Regions from separate parts of the Faecalibacterium sp. AF28-13AC genome, predicted to be linked through region 3. Evidence: predicted binding sites of a transcription regulator. Region 3 holds the regulator's gene; each other region holds the start of a gene.
The links. Region 3 encodes HrcA, which represses chaperone genes, less so after heat shock. Its sites were predicted from a motif close to TGTTAGCACTCNNNNNNNNNGAGTGCTAACA; they were not measured.

Region 1: the regulator HrcA is predicted to act here: its motif matches at 1,940-1,970, upstream of clpB (ATP-dependent chaperone ClpB).
Region 2: the regulator HrcA is predicted to act here: its motif matches at 1,319-1,349, upstream of DWY95_RS04980 (Hsp20/alpha crystallin family protein).

Annotation. Positions count from the first base shown of each region.
Region 1 is NZ_QUFG01000006.1:179,002-185,941, forward strand. Features, by position in the region: gene clpB (ATP-dependent chaperone ClpB) at 1-1,875, opposite strand, end outside; gene DWY95_RS10415 (phosphoribosylaminoimidazolesuccinocarboxamide synthase) at 2,104-2,973, opposite strand; gene DWY95_RS10425 (6-phospho-beta-glucosidase) at 3,313-4,746, shown strand; gene DWY95_RS10430 (glycerophosphodiester phosphodiesterase) at 4,727-5,698, shown strand; gene DWY95_RS10435 (MarR family winged helix-turn-helix transcriptional regulator) at 5,891-6,370, shown strand; gene DWY95_RS10440 (ABC transporter ATP-binding protein) at 6,506-6,940, shown strand, end outside.
Region 2 is NZ_QUFG01000003.1:110,621-117,560, forward strand. Features, by position in the region: gene DWY95_RS04975 (YitT family protein) at 1-471, opposite strand, end outside; gene DWY95_RS04980 (Hsp20/alpha crystallin family protein) at 721-1,185, opposite strand; partial or broken gene DWY95_RS17585 (ADP-ribosylglycohydrolase family protein) at 1,419-1,838, opposite strand; gene DWY95_RS04990 (XRE family transcriptional regulator) at 2,302-2,595, opposite strand; gene DWY95_RS04995 (AIPR family protein) at 2,706-3,899, shown strand; gene DWY95_RS05000 (hypothetical protein) at 4,257-4,454, opposite strand; gene DWY95_RS05005 (ADP-ribosylglycohydrolase family protein) at 4,615-5,415, opposite strand; gene DWY95_RS05010 (vWA domain-containing protein) at 5,430-6,089, opposite strand; gene DWY95_RS05015 (macro domain-containing protein) at 6,180-6,940, opposite strand, start outside.
Region 3 is NZ_QUFG01000002.1:54,521-61,460, forward strand. Features, by position in the region: gene DWY95_RS02815 (GGDEF domain-containing protein) at 1-778, shown strand, start outside; gene DWY95_RS02820 (stage V sporulation T C-terminal domain-containing protein) at 864-1,406, shown strand; gene hrcA (heat-inducible transcriptional repressor HrcA) at 1,592-2,665, shown strand; gene DWY95_RS02830 (nucleotide exchange factor GrpE) at 2,662-3,282, shown strand; gene dnaK (molecular chaperone DnaK) at 3,381-5,210, shown strand; gene dnaJ (molecular chaperone DnaJ) at 5,467-6,639, shown strand; gene DWY95_RS02845 (GH25 family lysozyme) at 6,702-6,940, opposite strand, start outside.

The DNA of each region.
Region 1 (6,940 bases), on a different contig from region 3:
TGCCAGTGCCTTGGCCAGCTCGGTCTTGCCGACGCCGGTGGGGCCGAGGAAGAGGAAGCTGCCGATGGGGCGGTTCGGGTTGGCGATGCCGGCGCGGCTGCGCAGGATGGCTTCGCTGACCTTGGTGACGGCCTCATCCTGGCCGATGACCCGCTTATGGAGCACATCGTCCAGATGCAGCAGCTTCTCGCGCTCGCCTTCCACCAGCTTCTCGACCGGGATGCCGGTCCAGCGGGCCACGATGCGGGCGATCTCCTCGTCGGTCACGCGGTCGCGCAGGAGGCTGTCCTCCTTCTTCTCGTTGGCCAGCTTCTCTTCGGCTTCCAGCTGTTTCTGCAATTCGGGCAGTCTGCCATACTTCAGCTCCGCAGCCTTGTTCAGGTCATACTCGCGCTGCGCCTTCTCAATGGCGGCATTGGTCTGCTCGATCTGCTCACGCAGGGTCTGCACCTTGCCGATGGCGTTCTTCTCGTTCTCCCACTTTGCCTTCATGCTGCGGAATTTATCCTGCAATTCGGCCAGTTCTTTTTCCAGGTCGCGCAGACGGCTCTGGCTGAGCGCATCGGTCTCCTTTTTCAGGCTGACCTGCTCGATCTGCAGCTGGGTGATGCGGTGGGCCAGATCATCCATCTCGCTGGGCATACTGTCCATCTCGGTCTTGATCATGGCGCAGGCTTCATCCACCAGGTCGATGGCCTTATCCGGCAGGAACCGATCGGTGATATAGCGGTCGGACAGGGTGGCGGCGGCGATCAGGGCATTGTCGCTGATCTTGACGCCGTGGAAGACTTCGTACCGCTCCTTCAGGCCGCGCAGGATGGAGATGGTGTCCTCAACGGTCGGTTCGTCCACCTGCACCGGCTGGAACCGGCGTTCCAGCGCGGGGTCCTTCTCGATATACTGGCGGTACTCGTCCAGCGTCGTCGCACCGATGCAGTGCAGCTCGCCGCGGGCCAGCATGGGTTTGAGCAGGTTGCCCGCATCCATGGCACCGTCGGTCTTGCCTGCACCGACGATGGTGTGCAGCTCATCAATGAAGAGGATGATCTTGCCCTCGCTCTTCTTCACCTCGTTCAGAACGCTCTTCAGGCGCTCCTCGAACTCGCCGCGGTACTTTGCACCGGCCACCAGAGCGCCCATGTCCAGGCTGAACACGGTGCGGTCTTTCAGGTTTTCGGGCACATCGCCGCGCACGATTCGTTCGGCCAGACCCTCGGCGATGGCCGTCTTGCCGACGCCCGGCTCACCGATCAGGCAGGGGTTGTTCTTCGTCTTACGGGACAGGATGCGGATGACGTTGCGGATCTCCTGATCCCGCCCGATGACGGGGTCCAGCTTCTGCTTGCGGGCCAGGTCTACCAGATCCTGACCGTATTTTTGCAGGGCATTGTAGGTGTCCTCCGGGTTGTCATTGGTCACGCGCTGGTTGCCGCGCACGGCCGTCAGCTGCTGTAAGAAAGCATCCTTCCGGATGTTGAACGCGCGGAACAGGTCTGCGGTGTTCTGGGTCTGCTCGTCCAGCAGGCCAAGGAACACATGCTCGACACTGACGTATTCGTCCTTCATCGCCTTGGCCTCGCGGGCAGCGGCGTTCAGAACCTTATCGGTGGCCTGCGAGATATAGACCTTGTCAGGGTCACGGCCGGAGCCGGACACACGGGGCAGCGCCGAGAGCTTTTCGGCCACTGCGGCGGCAAAGCTGCCGGGGTCTACGTTCAGCTTCTGGAGCAGCTGCGGGATGAGCCCCTGCTCCTGCGATGCCAGTGCGTGCAGCAGGTGTTCCGGCTCCAGTGCATTGTGCTGGTACTCCACGGCCAGCTGCTGAGCAGCCTGCAGCGCTTCCAGCGTCTTCTGGGTATATTGATTGGTATTCATAGAATCGACCTCCATTCGTACCGGATGTTGATTTAGCAGTCGTTCATTGGATATGCTATTTCGTTTTTAGCACTCTATCTGTTTGACTGCTAAAATTATATTCCAAACCCCCTGTGATGTCAAGAGCGCAGTCCCCTGATCCACGGAAATTCACAAAAAGTTTGCAAATAGAAAGTGCCCTGCCGAAAAAGCAGGGCACCGTTTCCATATTCGATCGAATGTCAGCGATCAGAGCTTTTTGCCCGTCAGCATCTCATAGGCTTCGAGGTATTTCTCGATGGTCTTGTCGATGACGTCCTGGGGCAGGTCGTAGTTGCTGTCCGGGTTGGCCTTGAGCCAGTTGCGGACGAACTGCTTGTCAAAAGAGGGCTGGCCGTGGCCTGCCTCATAGCCTTCCAGCGGCCAGAAGCGAGAGGAATCGGGGGTCAGCATCTCGTCGCCCAGAACGACATTGCCGTTCTCGTCCAGACCGAACTCAAACTTGGTGTCGGCGATGATGATGCCGCGGCTCAGGGCGTATTCTGCGCACTTCTTGTACAGCGCGATGGTATAGTCCCGCAGCTTGGTGGCGTACTCTTCACCGTGGCCGGGGAACTGCTTTTCCAGCACGGTGATGCTCTGCTCGTAGGAGATGTTCTCGTCGTGGTCGCCGATCTCCGCCTTGGTGGAGGGGGTGTAGATGGGCTCCGGCAGCTTCTCAGACTCCTGCAGGCCCTCCGGCAGCTGGATGCCGCAGACCTTGCCGGTCTTCTGGTAGCTGGCCCAGCCGCTGCCGGTGATGTAGCCGCGCACGATGCACTCGATGGGCAGCATGGTCAGCTTGCGGCACTTCATGCACTTGCCCTCGAACTGGGGCTGCTGGAAGAACTCCGGCATATCCTTCGTGTCCACGCTCAGCATGTGGTTGGGCAGCACATCGCGGGTGTAGTCGAACCAGAACTTGCTCATCTGGGTCAGCACCTTGCCCTTGTTGGTCACTTTATTTTTCAGGATCACGTCGAATGCGGAAATGCGATCCGTTGCGACCATGATCAGGCTGTCGCCGTTGTCATAGATCTCGCGGACCTTTCCTTCTTTGATAGGCTGGAACTCCTTCATCGCAAAACACTCCATTTTCCTTATTTCGATGTTCTACTGTTTCCTTTGTGCGGCCGCTCCGGCCATGCGGCAGAGCGCGCACAAAGGAGCCATTCCCCTGTGCGGACAGGCCGAACGACTTTTTCTTACATATCCAGTCTATCATATTTTCTGTCCGTTGGGAAGAAACAGAATGGAAGGAAAATCTCCCGGTTTTTCAGATTTTCTCGTGAAAACTGCAAAAAATCACGCTCGATTTTCGTCAAAATGACGGAAATAGTCATACTTTCGTCCTTGAATGCCCTCACGGAACATGATAAAATGAAGGCAGCAGAATTTTTGTTCAGGAGGTATTTTTTCATGGGCAGATTTCCGAAAGACTTTTTATGGGGCGGTGCCACCGCCGCCAACCAGTGCGAGGGTGCCTACAACGAAGGCGGGCGCGGGCTGGCCAATGTGGATGTCGTTCCCTTTGGCGAGGACCGCTTCCCGGTGATGTTCGGCAAGCTGAAGATGCTGGAATGCGATGACCAGCACTACTACCCCTCGCACGAAGCCATCGACATGTACCACCACTTCAAGGAGGACATCGCCCTCTTCGCCGAGATGGGCTTCCGGTGCTACCGCCTGTCCATCGCGTGGACCCGCATCCTGCCCCACGGCGACGATGCCGAGCCCAACGAAGAGGGGCTGGCCTTCTACGATGCGCTGTTCGATGAGTGCCGCAAGTACGGCATCGAACCGCTGGTCACCATCTGCCACTTCGATGCGCCCATCGCGCTCATTCAGAAGTATGGCGGCTGGAAAGACCGCCGGATGGTAGATGCCTACGTCCACTACTGCGACATCATCTTCCGCCGCTATAAAGATAAGGTAAAATACTGGCTGACCTTCAACGAGATCAACATGCTGCTGCACATGCCCTTCATGGGGGCAGGCCTGCTGTTTGAGCCCGGCGAGAACGTCGAACAGGCCAAGTATCAGGCCGCTCATCACGAGCTGGTGGCCAGCGCCAAGGCCGTCCAGCTGGCGCACGAGATCATGCCCGGCTGCATGGTGGGCTGTATGCTGGCCGCAGGCGAGTTCTACCCCCGCACCTGCGCCCCGGCGGATGTGCAGGCCGCTGCCGAAGCCGACCGCAACAATTACTTCTTCATCGACGTCCAGTCCCGCGGTGCCTACCCGGTCTGGGCCAAAAAGCGGATGGAGCGGGCTGGCATCCAGCTGCGCACCGAGCCGGACGATGACCAGACCCTGCGCGAGGGCACCGTGGACTTCATCTCCTTCAGCTACTATTCCAGCCGCTGCATCACGGTGGACCCGGAGCTGTTGGAGCAGGCTGACGGCAACGCCCTCGGCGCGGCGACCAGAAACCCCTACCTCAAGGCCAGTGCGTGGGGCTGGGCCATCGACCCGGTGGGCCTGCGCATCACCATGAACACCCTCTACGACCGCTATCAGAAGCCGCTGTTCGTCGTGGAGAACGGTCTGGGCGCGGTGGACACGGTGGAACCGGACGGTTCCATCCACGACAGCTACCGCATCGACTATCTGCGCGCCCACATCGAGCAGATGGAAAAGGCCATCAACGAGGACGGCCTGCCCCTGCTGGGCTACACCACCTGGGGCCCCATCGACCTTGTCTCCGCCTCCACCGGTGAGATGAAGAAGCGCTACGGCTTCATTTATGTAGACAAGGACAACGCTGGAAACGGCACCCTGACCCGCAGCCGGAAGGACAGCTTCTACTGGTATAAAAAGGTCATTGCGACCGATGGTGAAGACCTTGCCTGAGATCATTGCACACCGCGGGGCGACCTATCTTGCCCCCGAAAACACCCTGTCCGCCTTTCGCAACGCCATCGACCTCGGTGCCGACGGCGTTGAGATGGACGTCCAGCAGACCCGCGACCATGGTCTTATCATCCACCACGACTACCTCATCGACATCGGCACCGAGCTCTCCGCCAAGATCTACGACCTGACCGTCGGTGAGCTGCGCTCCATCGACCTGACCAAATGGAACGGCGTCAGCCTCACCACCGAGAGACTGGCTACTCTGGACGAAGCGCTGGCCTGCTGCAAAGAAATGGAGGGCTGCACCGTCCAGCTGGAACTGAAGGCCCCCATCCTCCCCGACCCGGACTTCGTGCCCCATGTCGTGGACTGCATCCGCGCTTCCGGCATCGCAGACCGGCTGCTCCTCGTCTCGTTCCGTCACGACCTGCTTCAGCAGGCCAAGGCGCTGATGCCGGAACTGCGCATCGGCGTCCTGACCCTGGGCGACCTGCTCAGCATGATGCTCCCGCCGCCGGTGATCTGGCAGGACCTGGGCCTTGTCAACAGCATGGACGAGCCGCTGGACGAGGAGAACTGCCCCGCCCTGAAAAAACAGGTGGGCATGGTCTCCAGTGTTATTTCGGACAAGCTGACCCTCATCGCGGCTCTTTACCCGCAGATGTCGGTCCGGCAGATCCTCGCCACCCTGTCCGCGCAGGCAGACCCCGCTGCCTATGTCCGGACGCTGGGTTTCCCGGTGGAGCTGGTCAGTTGCGAGTACCACACCGCCTTCGCCAACCCGGAGGTGGTCAACCAGCTCCACGACGCCGGCTGCAAGGCCGCGTTCTGGACCGTCAACACCGAGGATGTCGTCCGCTCTCTGGTGCCTCTCGGCCCGGACTGCTTTGTCACCGACCGCCCCGACGTCATCCGCGAATGGATCGAAAAAGCACAGGCTGAAACGTAACGGAACCCCTCTCCGCTCTCGCCTTGCCATGCAGCTCCCCCTTTGGAAGCGCTGGCGCACGGCGAGACGGAGAGGGGTTTATTTTTTTATAAACGCTCTTGACATTCCGGGATGCGAGGGTTAAAATTGTATCGCATCAAACAGTTTTATTCAAAACAATCATTAACCCAACAATTCAAAGGATGGACCATCATGTGTGACGAAATCAACTCCAGCTGCCCGCCGGTGACGCCCCCCTGGGAGCCGCCGCAGGTCATCCCGGCGCAGATGCGCCGGGTCAACAACCTGATCTTCCGCAAGATCAACCAGTTCCACCGCGAAAATGAGGTCGAGGACGTGACCCCGATGCACGAGTGGATCCTGAGCTATCTGTTCTGGCACAGGGACGAACCCATCTACCAGCGGGACATCGAGCGGGAGTTCTCCATCACCCGCTCCACTGTGACCAACATTTTGCAGCTCATGGAGCGCAAAGGCTACATCGAGCGCCAGAGCGTACCGCAGGACGCCCGGCTCAAGCGCCTGGTGCTGACCGAAAAGGGAGCCTGCATCCGTGAAAAGACCATGCAGGCCCTGCACCAGACCGACGAATTTGTGGAGAGCCTGCTCACCCCGGAGGAGAACGCCGAGCTGCTCCGCCTGCTGAACAAGCTGCGCAAGGGCCTGCAGTGACCCCGCGAATCGTACGATTTTTGAGAGTTTCATGACTTTTTTCGGAACTTTGCAAAAACGCATTGACAATTAAATTGTTTTGTATAGAATTGTTCTTTGTCAAACAAAAAAAGCAAAAAACAGGAGGATTACCAGATGATCAAAAAATTAGTGTCACATCTGGGCGCGTACAAACGCGCCGCGATCCTGACACCGATCATTTCCGCATTGGAAGCGGTCATGGACGTTCTGCTGCCCACCATCATGGCCTTTATCATCGACCAGGGCATTGAAAAGGGCGACATGAACGCCGTCATCAAATACGGTCTGCTCACCTTCCTGGTGGCCGCCATTGCGCTGCTGCTGGGTGTGCTGGCCGGCAAATTTGCCGCCGAGGCTTCCACCGGCCTTGCCGGCAACCTGCGCGACGCGATGTATGAGAACATCCAGCATTTTTCCTTCTCCAACATCGACAAATACTCCACGGCCGGTCTGGTCACCCGCATGACCACCGACGTGACCAACGTGCAGAACGCCTTCCAGATGATCGAGCGCATGTGCGTGCGCGCCCCGGTGCATCTGGTCTTCGCG
Region 2 (6,940 bases), on a different contig from region 3:
TCCCAATTCCATGTGCAGGTACTTGTTCATGATCTTTGCCACGATATCCAGCCCGCCGGAGGATGCATTGCGGTTGAACAAAATACTCAGCCCGATGCTGACCACCAGAATATAGCACAGCACGTCCAGCTCCTGACTGCCGGTCATCGAGCCGAACTCCGGGAACAGCTTTTCAAACAGCCCCAGAAACACCGGCAGCAGCACACTGGTGTATACGGTCTTTGCGCCAAATTCTCTGCCGCAGGTAAAGAACCCGATGATGAGAAGCACGACGTTCAGGATCATCGTAATGACCGACAAGGGCAGCGGCACAAAATTGGACAGCACGATGCCAAGGCCGGAAATGCTGCTGACGGATGTATGGCTCGGCACCAGAAAAAAGAAAACGCCCGCCGCAATGATCGCCACCGCCCCGGTCAGGACTGCCGTCTCCCTCAGGACTGCGCCGGTCTTTCCTTTTACATCACTCATCTTTGTCCCCCTAAAATCAAATTTGTTTCACCGATTTCCTCATCTTTGTCGATGCGGACAAGGAGCTTACCGCCAAAGCGTTTGTATTCCATAGTGAAGTACCTCCATAAATTCCGAGTTGCTGTTCTCAGTATACCATGATTTTCCCTTGCGGAAAAGATAGCGAAACAAAAATGCCCCCGGAGAGCTTGTTGCGGCTCTCCGGGGGCATCTTATGTGCGTTGTGCTTTGGCTCACACGACCGGCGTTTTACTCGATCTCGATCAGGTTCGGGTTCTCAGGCAAAGCCTTCGTCTGCTGAGGAGCAGGCAGCTCGACGTGCAGGACACCATCCTCGAACTTTGCGTGGATGTCCTCCTTCTTCACATCGCCCACGTAGAAACTGCGCGCGCAGGTGCCGGAGAAGGATTCGCGCCGCAGATAGCGGCCCTCTTTGTCCTTTTCGTCATTGCTGTGGCTGCGCACTGCCTGAATGGTCAGGTAGCCGTCGTTCAGATCCATCTGAACGTCTTCCTTCTTGCAGCCCGGCAGGTCAACGGCCATCTCGTAGCCGTTGTCCGTCTGTTTGACATCGGTCTTCATCATGTTTGCACCGCGCTTACCAAAGGCGCCACGAGCCTCACGGTTCATAGCACGTTCCAGTGCAGCGTCATTCCAGAACGGATCGAAGAAATCATCGAACAGGTTTTCATGGAAAACAGTCGGCATAAGCATAAATCATTCCTCCAATCCCGGCGTTCGGGTCGGGGCAAAAAATCTGAAGCGTCCATTCAGAAGGGCTTTCCGGGGAGCCTAGCGGCTCTCCTTTTGCCCTTCCTCCTGAGCACGCCACTGTTATAGCGCCGTTCATTAGCAGTGTCAACAGAAGAGTGCTAAAATTCACAAAAGAATAATACTTTTATAAAATCCTATGCAATCTTTTCAAAATTTAGTCGTATCATCGCATTTTATATCATCTTAGCAATCATAAAGCACAACAGTTCATATGCTTCCCGGATATCCTCCGGCAGACGTTTCAGAGTCTCGTCCCGCAGTTCCTGCGGCATCCCGTAAAAAGCTTCGGCAATGCCGCCGGTGATGCAGGCAAGGGTGTCGCTGTCGCCGCCCAGAGAAACTGCATTGCGAAGTGCATCCTCAAAACTGACGCTTTCCAGAAAAGCAATGATTGCTTCCGGCACAGTTTCCTGACAGGTCTCCACATGATGATAGGTCGGCCGAATTTCATCGCAGGTACGGTTCAGGTCATAACCGAAGGTCTGCTCCACATACTGTTTGATTTCCGGCTTGCTGTGGCCGGTACGGGCCAGAAAAATCGCTGCCGCCGTGGCCTACGCGCCTTTGATGCCCTCAGGGCGGTTGTGGGTAGCCACAATTTTCTTTGTCTCAGGGCTAATAAGGTTTGCCATGAGCGAGCCATCTTTTTTCGTCATTAACTTAAGGGCTCCTTTTGCAATCTGCTGCTTCTGCTCATCTGTCAGCATCGCCTGCAATGTCACATCCGGCACTGCCGCTTTAACGGCGTTAATAAAGGCCGGTGCAGTATATAATGACTTCTCTATTTGGGAAAAAACTGTCTTTGCTCCTTTGAGCAGATGTTTCGCCACCTCTGGAACTCGCCCAAAATGTTCCGATAGTTCTTCTTTATATTCAGATGCATCAATTATTTCCACATCTTCAGATGCAATGATGATCGTTTCTTTGTCCATATCAAATAATCCTTTCGTGATATTTCTATAATAAAGTTTGTATTTTTTGCGAACCGGCCTATTTCTGTATGTAGGTAAGCTCAATATCATATCCAAGTTGCGCCAGTATCTGCACAAAAGTCAGTCAATTTTTAGAACTTCGATATATTTTAACTATTTCAGCAAACAAATCGACAGGATTTTCTTCCAAAGCATCGGCAAGCATAATTAGTTTTTCTATACTAATCCAATTCTTTCCGTGTTCTATATTGCAAAGGTGTCGAAGCGAAATCCAATCTTCTGAGCCGAACAATTCGTCACTTCTATTATAGATAAATTGTTCACGGCTTTTGTACTGTTTTCCTAATGACTTTCGTTTCTGCTCAAACATTTTTCCTATTTTTGTTAGAGCTTCACTCTGTCTTGCTTTTTCAGCCATATATCTCTCCATTATGCACCATGGTGCATTGTTTATTTTTGAGTATATGATATACTAAAATTGTTCTCAGGGCAACAGCCCTCGAGAAGAAAATATAAGGAGGCCATAAAATGGCAAATTTAAAGTTTAAAGTTGAGGCTCTTCGTACCCTCGCATCCCCTTATCGTAAGGGAGACAAAGATGAAAGCACCTTCGAAACCATTTATTATCTGCTGGTGGATATGAAGGAGCTTCCCTCTAATATTCCTCTCGATGTCAATCCGCGTGAACCAAAGATGACAACCAATGTGGCTCGTAGCTTGCTCACTGCTGTAGTGGAGCCGGAAACTGATTTCTATATCAACAACCGCGGTATCGTCATCGCCGCCAAAACGCTAACCTTTAATAGCACTGATTCGGAAGTAACCATTGACATTGGTGATCAGAATGACGAAAACGACAAGTCCCTTTACGGCATTCTTGACGGCGGCCACACCTATACCGCCATCATGCGTAAGCGCGACGAAATTCCTGAAGACATTCGCAAATTTGTTCGTGTTGAAGTCATCACCAATGTGCAGAATATCACGCGCCTCTCCGATGCTCGCAACACGTCGGTTCAGGTTTCTGATATGGCACTATTCAATCTCGACGACAAGTTCGACGATATTAAAGCCTCCATTGCAGGTCAGGCATATGCAGATCTGATTGCTTACAAAGATAATGAGGATAAACCTATTCACGTTTCGGAACTGCTCCGCTTGCTCTACGCCTTTGATATCGACAAATATCCTGATGACAATGCGGCCCCGGTACAGAGCTATTCCGGTAAAACACAGGTATTTAAGCGCTATAAGCAGGCATTTGAATCTCCTTTTTATAAGTCTTTGACCGGGCAAATTCCTCTACTGGTAGAGCTTTATGATGTTATCGAACGCGAACTTCCTGAAAAGTATAGGGATTATAAGAAGGCGCAGGGCGTTGCAAATCCGCGTTTTGGAAGCGTGAGAGGCATCGAATCTCTTGACACTCCGACAAAAACGGAGTTTCTCGCCACTCCCACAAAGTATTCTGTTTCCAGTGGCTATATCTACCCCATTTTTGGTGCTTTCCGTAGTCTGCTGAAATTTGATGAGGCAACGGGAGCTGTTTCCTGGCTGTTCAATCCAATTGACATCTGGAACGAAGTCGGCACATCCATTGTTCAGAACACCTTTGAGACCTATACTAACCCTCAGCTGGCCGGTAAGGATAAGCAGCTTTGGCTTTCCAACTACAGAATTGTAGAAACCCAGAGTCTCCGCAAACTTCTCGGACGCAGATAAATAGAATAGTATTGAGCAAGAGGCATCGGATCGCATCCGATGCCTCTTTTTGTTGGTCTAAAACGACTCTTTTAATACATTTAATCAACTATACTGCAAGCCTAACTCTCCAGAAATATTGGTAAATCATTGGTAAAACTGAGGTTGAAACACAGAAAGCGCTTGATTTACAAGCGTTTTTTCATGTCCGGCAAATCCTGCCATGGCAGATAAAAAGCACTTTTGTCATATCAAAATATTTCCTTATATCGTATCATTTTGTTTTTTTGTACACATGCGTGCAAAATTCAGTTCTGCTTCAAGAACTCCCGCAGCACATCCTCCGGGCGGGGGTATGGTTCGTTACTCTTTCCATCCTCATTTCCCAAGATATTTTTCCAGAAGCACCAGTTGGACGTCCTCAATGCCATTGAACACCGTCGGGACAATTCCAATTTCCGTATAACCGTGTTTTTTGTACATGGCACGTGCCACCGCATTCCGGGCGCTTTTTCGTGTGCGTCTTGATATATTCCGCACTTTCCAGTGCCTTTTCATAAAGATGTTCCATACCATTCTCTCCTTTTCCCAAAAAATTCGATATACTCTCTGGGTTCAGTATATCGGATTTTTCAGGCCGATGCAAGACACCCTCCATCGAGTCTTATTAAAAACCAAGGAGCAGATACTTCACATCACGAGTGTGTTGTATCTGCTCCTTGGTTCTCCGAATGTCTTATCTCTGGCCGATGTTCCACCGAAACAGCTCATATCTTTCCCGGATATCCTCCGGCAGACGTTTCAAAGTCTCGTCCCGCAGTTCCTGCGGCATCCCGTAAAAAGCTTCGGCAATGCCGCCGGTGATGCAGGCAAGGGTGTCGCTGTCGCCGCCCAGAGAGACCGCATTGCGAAGTGCATCCTCAAAACTGACGCTTTCCAGAAAAGCGATGATGGCTTCCGGCACGGTCTGCTGACAGGTCTCCACATGGTGATAGCCCGGCCGAATTTCATCGCAGGTACGGTTCAGGTCATAACCGAAGGTCTGCTCCACATATTGTTTGATTTCCGGCTTGCTGTGGCCGGTACGGGCCAGAAAAATCACTGCCGCCGTGGCCTGCGCGCCTTTGATGCCCTCCGGGTGGTTGTGGGTGACTTCGGCGGTCACTTTTGCCATTTCCAGCGTTTTGTCCAGCGTATCGAACAGCCAGCCCGCTGCCGACACCCGCATAGCCGAGCCGTTACCGAAACTGCCATAGGGATTCGGATTTTCTGCGTGCAGCCACCGGCGGAACATCCCGCCGTAACCGGCATGGGGATATTCACGGCCCCAGAACCGCATTTCATGCTGCACTGCACAAAATGTTCTCTCCGGCAGACCCTTTCCGTCAATCAGACCAACTGCCACCGCAGCGGTCATGACGGTATCATCGGTGAAGTGCGATTTCTCGCTCAGCAGCGGAAAATCCTTGTGCTTGTAATTGTTGTGGTCAAATTCATAGGGACTGCCCACGATGTCACCCAAGATTGCTCCTAACATGGCTGTTTCCTCCTTTACCTATGATGCCGCTTCTGAAAATCAGCTTCGATTTGTTCTTTCCACTCTGCGCCGATGGACGCGCAGCAGGGTGCTTCCCGCATCCGGGAGACCGTCTCGCTGACAACGTGGTAGTTGACCGCCACGCCCTGTGCGTCATTCTCGAACCGCACAGCCCGGTCGGACGAGATGCCGAAGCGAGCGGCCTCCTGCACGGCGTCCATGTTGGCACCGAGGAACAGGAACTCCCAGCCGTACTGCTCTTTTTCCTGCTCGATCATCCGGCGGATCTTCTCATAGCTAAACCGCTTGCTGGCGTTTTCCAGCCCGTCCGTGGTGATTACAAAGATGACCTTTTCTGCACGCTCGTCCTCCGGCAGATGGCGCTGAATGTTCGCCATCTTCTCCACGCCGTAGCCAATGGCGTCCAGCAGCGCCGTACAGCCCCGGACGTAATAGTCCTTTTCGGTCAGCGGTGCAACAGCCTTCAGTGGGAAACGGTCGTGCAGCAGCTGCACCTCATGGTCGAACAGGATCGTGGTCACGTTGGCCTCGCCCTCCTGCTCCTTCTGCCGGGTCAGCATAGCATTGAACCCGCCGATGGTATCCTGCTCCAGCCCGCCCATGGAACCGCTGCGGTCCAGAATGAAAACAAGCTCGGTAAGATTTTTCTTCACAACAATGCCCTCCGTTTTGTGGTGTATCGCTTTCGTTGGCAAAAGGATACCACAAACCGGAGGGCAAAAGGTCAACGGGCAGGCGACAAATCACGCACCCAGCTGTTCCTGATCGTATTCAAACAATAGCGTATTGACCTGATTGATGTTATAGATTTTGTGTTCCAGACAGTACCGCACGATCCAGTCCCGCTTGGAGCCATCCGAAAAGGCATAGCCCGCGCTCTTGAGCAGGTCGATGGTCTCATCCTCCGACAGATGCAGCCCCACCGCAAAGGCCAGCACCGTTTTCTTTTTGGGGTTGTAGTCGCGATTGCACTGAATTTTGGAGAAATGCTGCCGGGAGATGTTGGACTGCTTGTATACGGTGGAGTCTTTCAGCCCCCGCTCGTCAATGAGCCGCAGCAGCCGGGTGGTGAAGCTCTCGCCAAGGTTGTCCATCAGGCTTTCCAGACTGCGGGCTGTCCTGGGTGCCGCGGCGGGTGCCGGAACTGCACCCAGCATCGGCAGGGCAGCATCTTCTTCCAGAAGCCTCCGCCGCTCTGACAATTCCCTGCGCCGACGGCCAAATCCGTAGCTTTCATCGTTCTGTGCTACATAGTGGTCGTCAATGTACTCCTCCACCGAGGCGAACAGCTTCCGGCTCACGGCCAGCGAGCCCCGGTCGTAAAGCACCAGATACACGGTCAGGTCGTGCTCCATGACGTACTGCGTGATGGTGTCCACCGCAATGCGGAAGGCCTGTTCTTTGGGGTAGCCATAGTTCCCGCTGGACAGCAGCGGAAAGGCCACGCTCTCGCAGTGGTACTCTGCGGCTAATTCCAATGCGGAGTGGTATGCACCGGCTAATT
Region 3 (6,940 bases):
CGGCGGCAGCGGCAGCACCGGGTATCGGTACGGCGGCAAGGGCTATTATCTGGTCTATCAGCCGGTGGGCTTTCAGGACCTGACCGTCGTGGGTATCGTGGAGCGCGATGTCGTCGATGCCGGGATGCGGAAGATCCAGACGGCTACCATCCTGCTGCTGCTTTTTTTGATGGGCAGCGTGGCCGTGGCGATGGTGCGGTCGGTCAAGCTGGATGCGGCACTGGAAATGGAAGAAAAAGAAAACGCCCTCCGCACCGAAGCGCTGGAACGACGGAAACTGGAGGGGCTGGCCAACACCGACGGCCTGACCGGCCTGTTCAACGAGCGGTGCTTCAACAGCACCCTGAAGCAGAAGGAAAAGGCGCGCCAGCCCTTTGCTCTGTTCTATCTGGATCTGGACCGGTTCAAGCCGGTCAACGACACCTACGGCCACGATGTGGGCGACCAGCTGCTCCGGGCCGTGGCCGACCGGCTGCGGAGCTGTGTGCGGAGCAGCGACTTTGCGTTCCGCATCGGCGGCGATGAGTTTGCCCTGATCGTGAACGGCGAAGTCGATGCAGACGGGTGCGCCCAGCGGATCGAGACCATCAAATCGGTCATCCGGCAGCCCTATGTGCTGGACGACCGGACCATCTGCATTGGCACCAGCTGCGGTTCGGCCTGCTACCCGGCCGACCGGGCCGACGTCCGCGACATCCGCATCCTGGCAGACCACCGGATGTATGAGGACAAGCAAAAACAGGGAAGCTCCCGCAGGCAGAGCTTCGCGCTTGAATAATTCTCCTTTCTCTACCACAAAATAACCACAGGAAACGAAATCTGGGAACCAAGGAAACGTGGGACCGAGAAAGGGAGAATGTGTTATGAAAGCAACCGGGATCGTCCGCCGCATTGATGAGCTGGGGAGGGTCGTCATCCCCAAGGAGATCCGCCGCACCCAGCGCATCCGCCGGGGGGACCCGCTGGAGATCTTCACGACCGGCGACGGCGAGGTCATCTTCAAGAAGTATTCGCCGGTGGGGGAGTTGAGCAGCGTGACGACGCAGTATGTGGATGCGCTGAGCAAGAGCTTCGCACTGACGGCCTTCGTCTGTGACCGGGACCGCATCCTGGCGGCGTCCGGTGCCGGGCGGCGGGACCTTGTGGACCGCAGCGTCAGCCAGCCGCTGGAAAAGCTGATGGACAGCCGGAAGCTCTACACCAACGGCGGCGACCCGGAAAAGGCCCTCCTGCCCTGCGAGGGGGCGCAGCGCGCTCTGCTCTGCGTCTGCCCCATTATCGCGGCAGGAGATGTGACCGGTGCCGTGGGCCTTCTGACCGAGGACCGGGCGGCACAGCCGGATGCCGCGCAGGAAAAGGCCGCAGCTGTGGCGGCGGCGTTTCTGGCAAAGCAGATGGAAGAGTGAATACCTTATAATAGAAGCAAACGGCCTGCGCCTCGGCGTGGGCCGTTTTCTTATGACCAATTTGTGAATCTTTCAAAACTTTTCTGCGAACCTATTGACAGCGCGGAAAAATTGGATATAATGGTCTTAGCACTCAGGAAGACAGAGTGCTAAAGAACGAAAAGCAAACGAAGGAGGCAGGCGCTATGACGATGGATGCACGCAAGCAGCGAGTCTTGCAGGCGATCGTGGCGCTGTATGGTCTCGAAGGGGAGCCTGTGGGCAGCAGTGTGCTGGCAAACTACTTTGATATGGCAGTTTCCAGTGCGACGCTGCGCAACGAGATGGCGGCGCTGACCAAGTTGGGCCTGTTGGAGCAGCCCCACACCAGCGCGGGCCGTGTGCCCAGTGCCAAGGGCTACCGTTATTATCTGGACAATCTGCTGACGGATGACCAGCCGCTGGACCGCGTGACCCGCGCACGGGTGGACGCCGTGTTCGCTAGCCTGGACCACGAGCCTGAAAAGCTCGCCCAGGGTGCCGCACGGGCGCTGGCTCAGATCAGCGGCTGCACCGCAGCCATCAGCACCCCCTGTGCCGAGGACCTCTGCATCGCCCATTATGAGGTGGTGCAGGTGGGCCGCAGCGCGGCGGCAGTGCTGGCGGTGACCACGGCCGGCTACGTCCGGACCCGCGTGGCGCGGGTGCGCACCGGCCTCTCGCGTGAGGATGCTGCGGCGCTGGCCGCCCTGCTCAACCGGAACCTGACATTCGTGGCTCCCATGGATCTTTCGCCCCGGCTCCTTGCAGAGCTGTGCGGCCAGATCAGCCCGGAGCTGGTGCCGGTGGTGTCGGCGGCAGCGGCCATCCTGCAGGATTCCACCAAACCGCATGTCTATCTGGGCGGCGAGCAGTACCTGCTCGACTGGCCCCAGCTGGAAGGCAAGGTCGGTTCCATCCTCAGCCTGCTGAGCGATGAGGAAGCGGCCGCCCGGCTCATCGCCCCGCCCGCAGAGCAGAGCGAGAGCATCCTGCTGGGCGAGGACATCGAGCCGCAGATCCCCGGCCTGTGCATCGTCAGCGACCGTTATCTGGTCGGCGGCGGGCTGTGGGGCTCGGTGGCACTCATCGGGCCGACCCGGATGCCCTTCCCAAAGCTGATGCCTCTGCTCCACACCTTTGCCGACCAGCTCGGCGAGGGCATGAGCGGCAAACGAAAAGATACCCCGCAGGCAGCCGCACCCCGGCGGACTGTGATCTATAAGGAGGACCTGGAATGAGCGAAGAAACCAAGAAGACCCCGCAGGCGGAACCCGCCGCAGAGCCAAAGACCGCTGAGCAGGCCGCACCCGAAGCAGCCGCTGAACAGGCTGCGCCCGCATCCGAGACAGCGGAACCCAAGGATGCGAAGAAGGACGGCTGGTTCAAGAAAAACCGCGACCTGGAAGCTGCAAAGGCAAAGCTGGAAGCAGCCGAGCAGGAAGCGGCCCAGACCAAAGAAAAGCTGCTGCGGATGGCTGCCGAGTACGACAACTACCGCAAGCGCACCGCCCGCGAAGCAGACCAGAAGTTCAACGATGGCATCTCCTTTGCGGTCAACCAGATCATCCCCATCCTGGATACGCTGGAGATGGCGGCCAACGCTCCCACCACCGACGAGAATTACAAAAAGGGTGTGACCATGACGCTGGACAAAGCGGCCAAGGCACTGGATGTCCTCCATGTGGAGGAGATCGAATCCCTGGGCAAGCCGTTCGACCCCAATTTCATGAACGCCGTGCAGCAGGTCCCCGCCGAAGAGGGCCAGGAGAGCGGCACGGTGGTCACCGTCTACCAGAAGGGCTACAAGCTGGGCGACAAGATCGTCCGCCATGCGACCGTTGTGGTGGCCGAGTAACTTCGCAAAGACCCGCAAGGGTTTTCAAATAAACATCCGCTTATCCACTTTGAGCATCATATAAACAAATACGTTCTGATTTGAGAGGAGCTTTCATTATGAGTAAGATCATTGGTATCGACCTTGGCACCACCAACAGCTGTGTGGCTGTTATGGAGGGCGGCGAACCCGTCGTCATCGCAAACTCTGAGGGTGCCCGCACCACCCCGTCCGTTGTCGGCTTCACCAAGACCGGCGACCGTCTGGTCGGCCAGGTCGCAAAGCGTCAGGCCATCACCAACCCGGAGAACACCGTTTCTTCCATCAAGCGCCAGATGGGCACCGACCACAAGGTCACCCTGAACGGCAAGGAGTACACCCCCCAGCAGGTCAGCGCCATGATCCTGCAGAAGCTGAAGGCAGACGCCGAGGCTTATCTGGGTGAGCCTGTCACCGAGGCAGTCATCACCGTCCCCGCATACTTCAACGACAGCCAGCGTCAGGCCACCAAGGACGCAGGCACCATTGCCGGCCTGAACGTCAAGCGTATCATCAACGAGCCGACCGCTGCTTCTCTGGCCTACGGCATCGATAAGGAAGACGACCAGAAGATCATGGTCTACGACTTGGGCGGCGGCACCTTCGATGTCTCCATCATCGAGATGGGCGACGGCGTCACCGAAGTTCTGGCCACCAACGGCGATACCCACCTGGGCGGCGATGACTTCGACCAGCGCATCATCGACTGGATGGCAGACGCCTTCCAGAACGAGAACGGCATCGATCTGCGCAAGGACAAGATGGCTGCTCAGCGCCTGAAGGAAGCTGCTGAGAAGGCAAAGATCGAGCTGTCCAGCGCAATGAGCACCCAGATCAACCTGCCCTTCATCACCGCCGATGCGACCGGCCCCAAGCATCTGGATATGACCCTGACCCGCGCAAAGTTCAACGAGCTGACCGCAGATCTGGTCGACCGCACCATGACCCCTGTCCGCAAGGCTCTGCAGGATGCGGGCCTGCGCGCTTCTGACCTGAAGAAGGTCCTGATGGTCGGTGGTTCGACCCGTATCCCCGCCGTCTACGACGCCGTGAAGAAGGAACTGAACTGCGAGCCCTTCAAGGGCATCAACCCCGACGAGTGCGTGGCAGTCGGTGCTGCCATTCAGGGCGGCGTCCTGCAGGGCGACGTCAAGGGCCTGCTGCTGCTGGATGTCACCCCGCTGAGCCTGGGCATTGAGACCCTGGGCGGCGTCTGCACCAAGATCATCGAGCGCAACACCACCATCCCCACCCACAAGAGCCAGGTCTTCTCCACCGCTGCCGATAACCAGCCCTCGGTCGAGATCAACGTTCTGCAGGGCGAGCGTGAGTTCGCACGCGACAACAAGAGCCTGGGTGTCTTCCACCTGGATGGCATCGCTCCGGCTCCCCGTGGTGTGCCTCAGATCGAAGTCACCTTCGATATCGATGCAAACGGCATCGTGAAGGTCAGCGCAAAGGACCTGGGCACCGGCAAGGAGCAGAACATCACCATCACGGCTTCCACCAACATGTCCAAGGACGACATCGACAAGGCCGTCAAGGAAGCAGAGCAGTTCGCAGCAGATGATAAGAAGAAGCGCGAAGAGGTCGATATCCGCAACGGTGCCGACCAGATGGTCTTCCAGACCGAGAAGATGCTGAAGGAGAACGGCGACAAGATGCCCGCAGACGTCAAGAGCGAGGCCGAGGCAAAGCTGGCCGACCTGAAGACTGCGGTGCAGTCCGGCTCCATCGACGACATCAAGGCAAAGCAGGACGCTCTGAGCCATGTCTTCGAGAAGATGTATCAGGCAGCTGCTGCCGCACAGCAGGCCGCAGGCGCACAGCCGGGCCCCGATGCCGGTGCAGCCAACCAGCAGAAGCCCAATGACGACGGCGTCGTCGATGCAGACTTCAAGGAAGTCTAAGTTTTGATACAGGCAGCACATGTCCGGCCAAACCGGCGGATGTGCGCTGAGATATAAGCAAAAGCCGCTCCGGTTTTGCCGGAGCGGCCTTTGTGGGTTAAACCTCTCAGTCTCGCTGACACTCGCCAGCTCCCCAGCCGGGGAGCCCTTGGCAGGTCGGCCAGCATTGCGCAGATTGCTGGATGTTTCCCGCTGTGGGAAACGGGAGCGCGCTGCTGTCAGGGGGAGGTTGCTACGATACGAGAGGTGAGTGGATATGGCACAGGAAAAGCGTGATTACTACGAAGTGCTGGGGGTATCCAAATCGGCCACGGATGCGGAGATCAAAAAGGCCTACCGCAAGCTGGCAATGAAGTACCACCCGGACTACAACCCCGGCGACAAGGACGCCGAGGAAAAATTCAAGGAAGTCAACGAAGCCAACGAGGTGCTTTCGGACCCGAAGAAACGCCAGATGTACGACCAGTATGGTTTTGCAGGCGTTGACCCCAGCTACGCAGCCCAGAACGGCGGCGGTGCAGGCGGCTTTGGCGGGTTCGGCGGCGATGGCGTCGATCTGGGCGACATCTTCGGCGATATCTTCGGCGGCGGATTCGGCGGCTTTGGCGGTGCATCGTCCCGCCAGGCCAACCCCAACGCCCCCCGCAAGGGCCAGGACATCCGTGTCCGGATCACCCTGTCGTTTGACGAGGCCGTCCACGGCTGCAAGAAGAACATCACCATCACCCGCCAGCAGGAGTGCACGGAGTGCCATGGCTCCGGCTGTGCGGCAGGCTCCAGCCCGGAGACCTGCCCCGACTGCGGCGGCCGCGGCTATGTCATCCGCCAGCAGCGCACACCCTTTGGCGTGATGCAGACCCAGCAGCCCTGCTCCCGCTGCGGCGGTAAGGGCAAGCTGGTCAAGAACCCCTGCAAGGTCTGCCACGGTTCCGGCAAGACGGCCACCCGGAAGACGCTGGAGGTGTCCATCCCCATGGGCATCGACGACGATCAGAGCTTTGCACTGCGCGGCATGGGCGATGCCGGTGCCAACGGCGGCCCTGCAGGCGACGTCATCGTGATGGTCACGGTGCGGCCCAGCGAGGTGTTCCAGCGCGATGGCTACGACGTCTGGGTCACGGTGCCCATTACCTACAGCCAGGCCGTCCTCGGCGACGAGATCACCGTGCCGTCCATCGACGGCAAGGTGGAGTATACCGTCCCCGAAGGCACCCAGAGCGGGACCACCTTCCGCCTGCGCGGGAAGGGCATCCAGTATCTGAACGGCCGTGGCCGGGGCGACATGTACGTCAAGTGCGAGGTCGAGATCCCTAAGAAGCTGAACAAGGCCCAGCGCGACGCCCTGAAGAAATTCGAGGGCACCCTGAAAGAAGAAAACTACGAAAAGCGCAAGGGATTCTTCAAAAAGCTGAAAGACCTGTTCAACTGATCACCAGAAACAGAAAGACCCTCCCGGAAAATTTCCGGGAGGGTCTTTTGTGTCTTCTGCACTCAGCCCATGTAGCTGATGTTCACGTCGATCTGGCCGCCGTAGCCGGGGATGCGGGCGGTGCAGCTGCCCTGCCACATGTTGCAGGCGATGGGACTGCTGGCGACGTTGTAGTGGGCATTCCAGATGTTGTACTGGGTCAGTCTGCTCATGTCCAGGCGTTTGCGGAACCAGGTGGTGGAGGCGTAGACGCCGGGCTGATAGCCCAGGGCCTTGACCTCTTCGCAGAAGGCGACCGCGC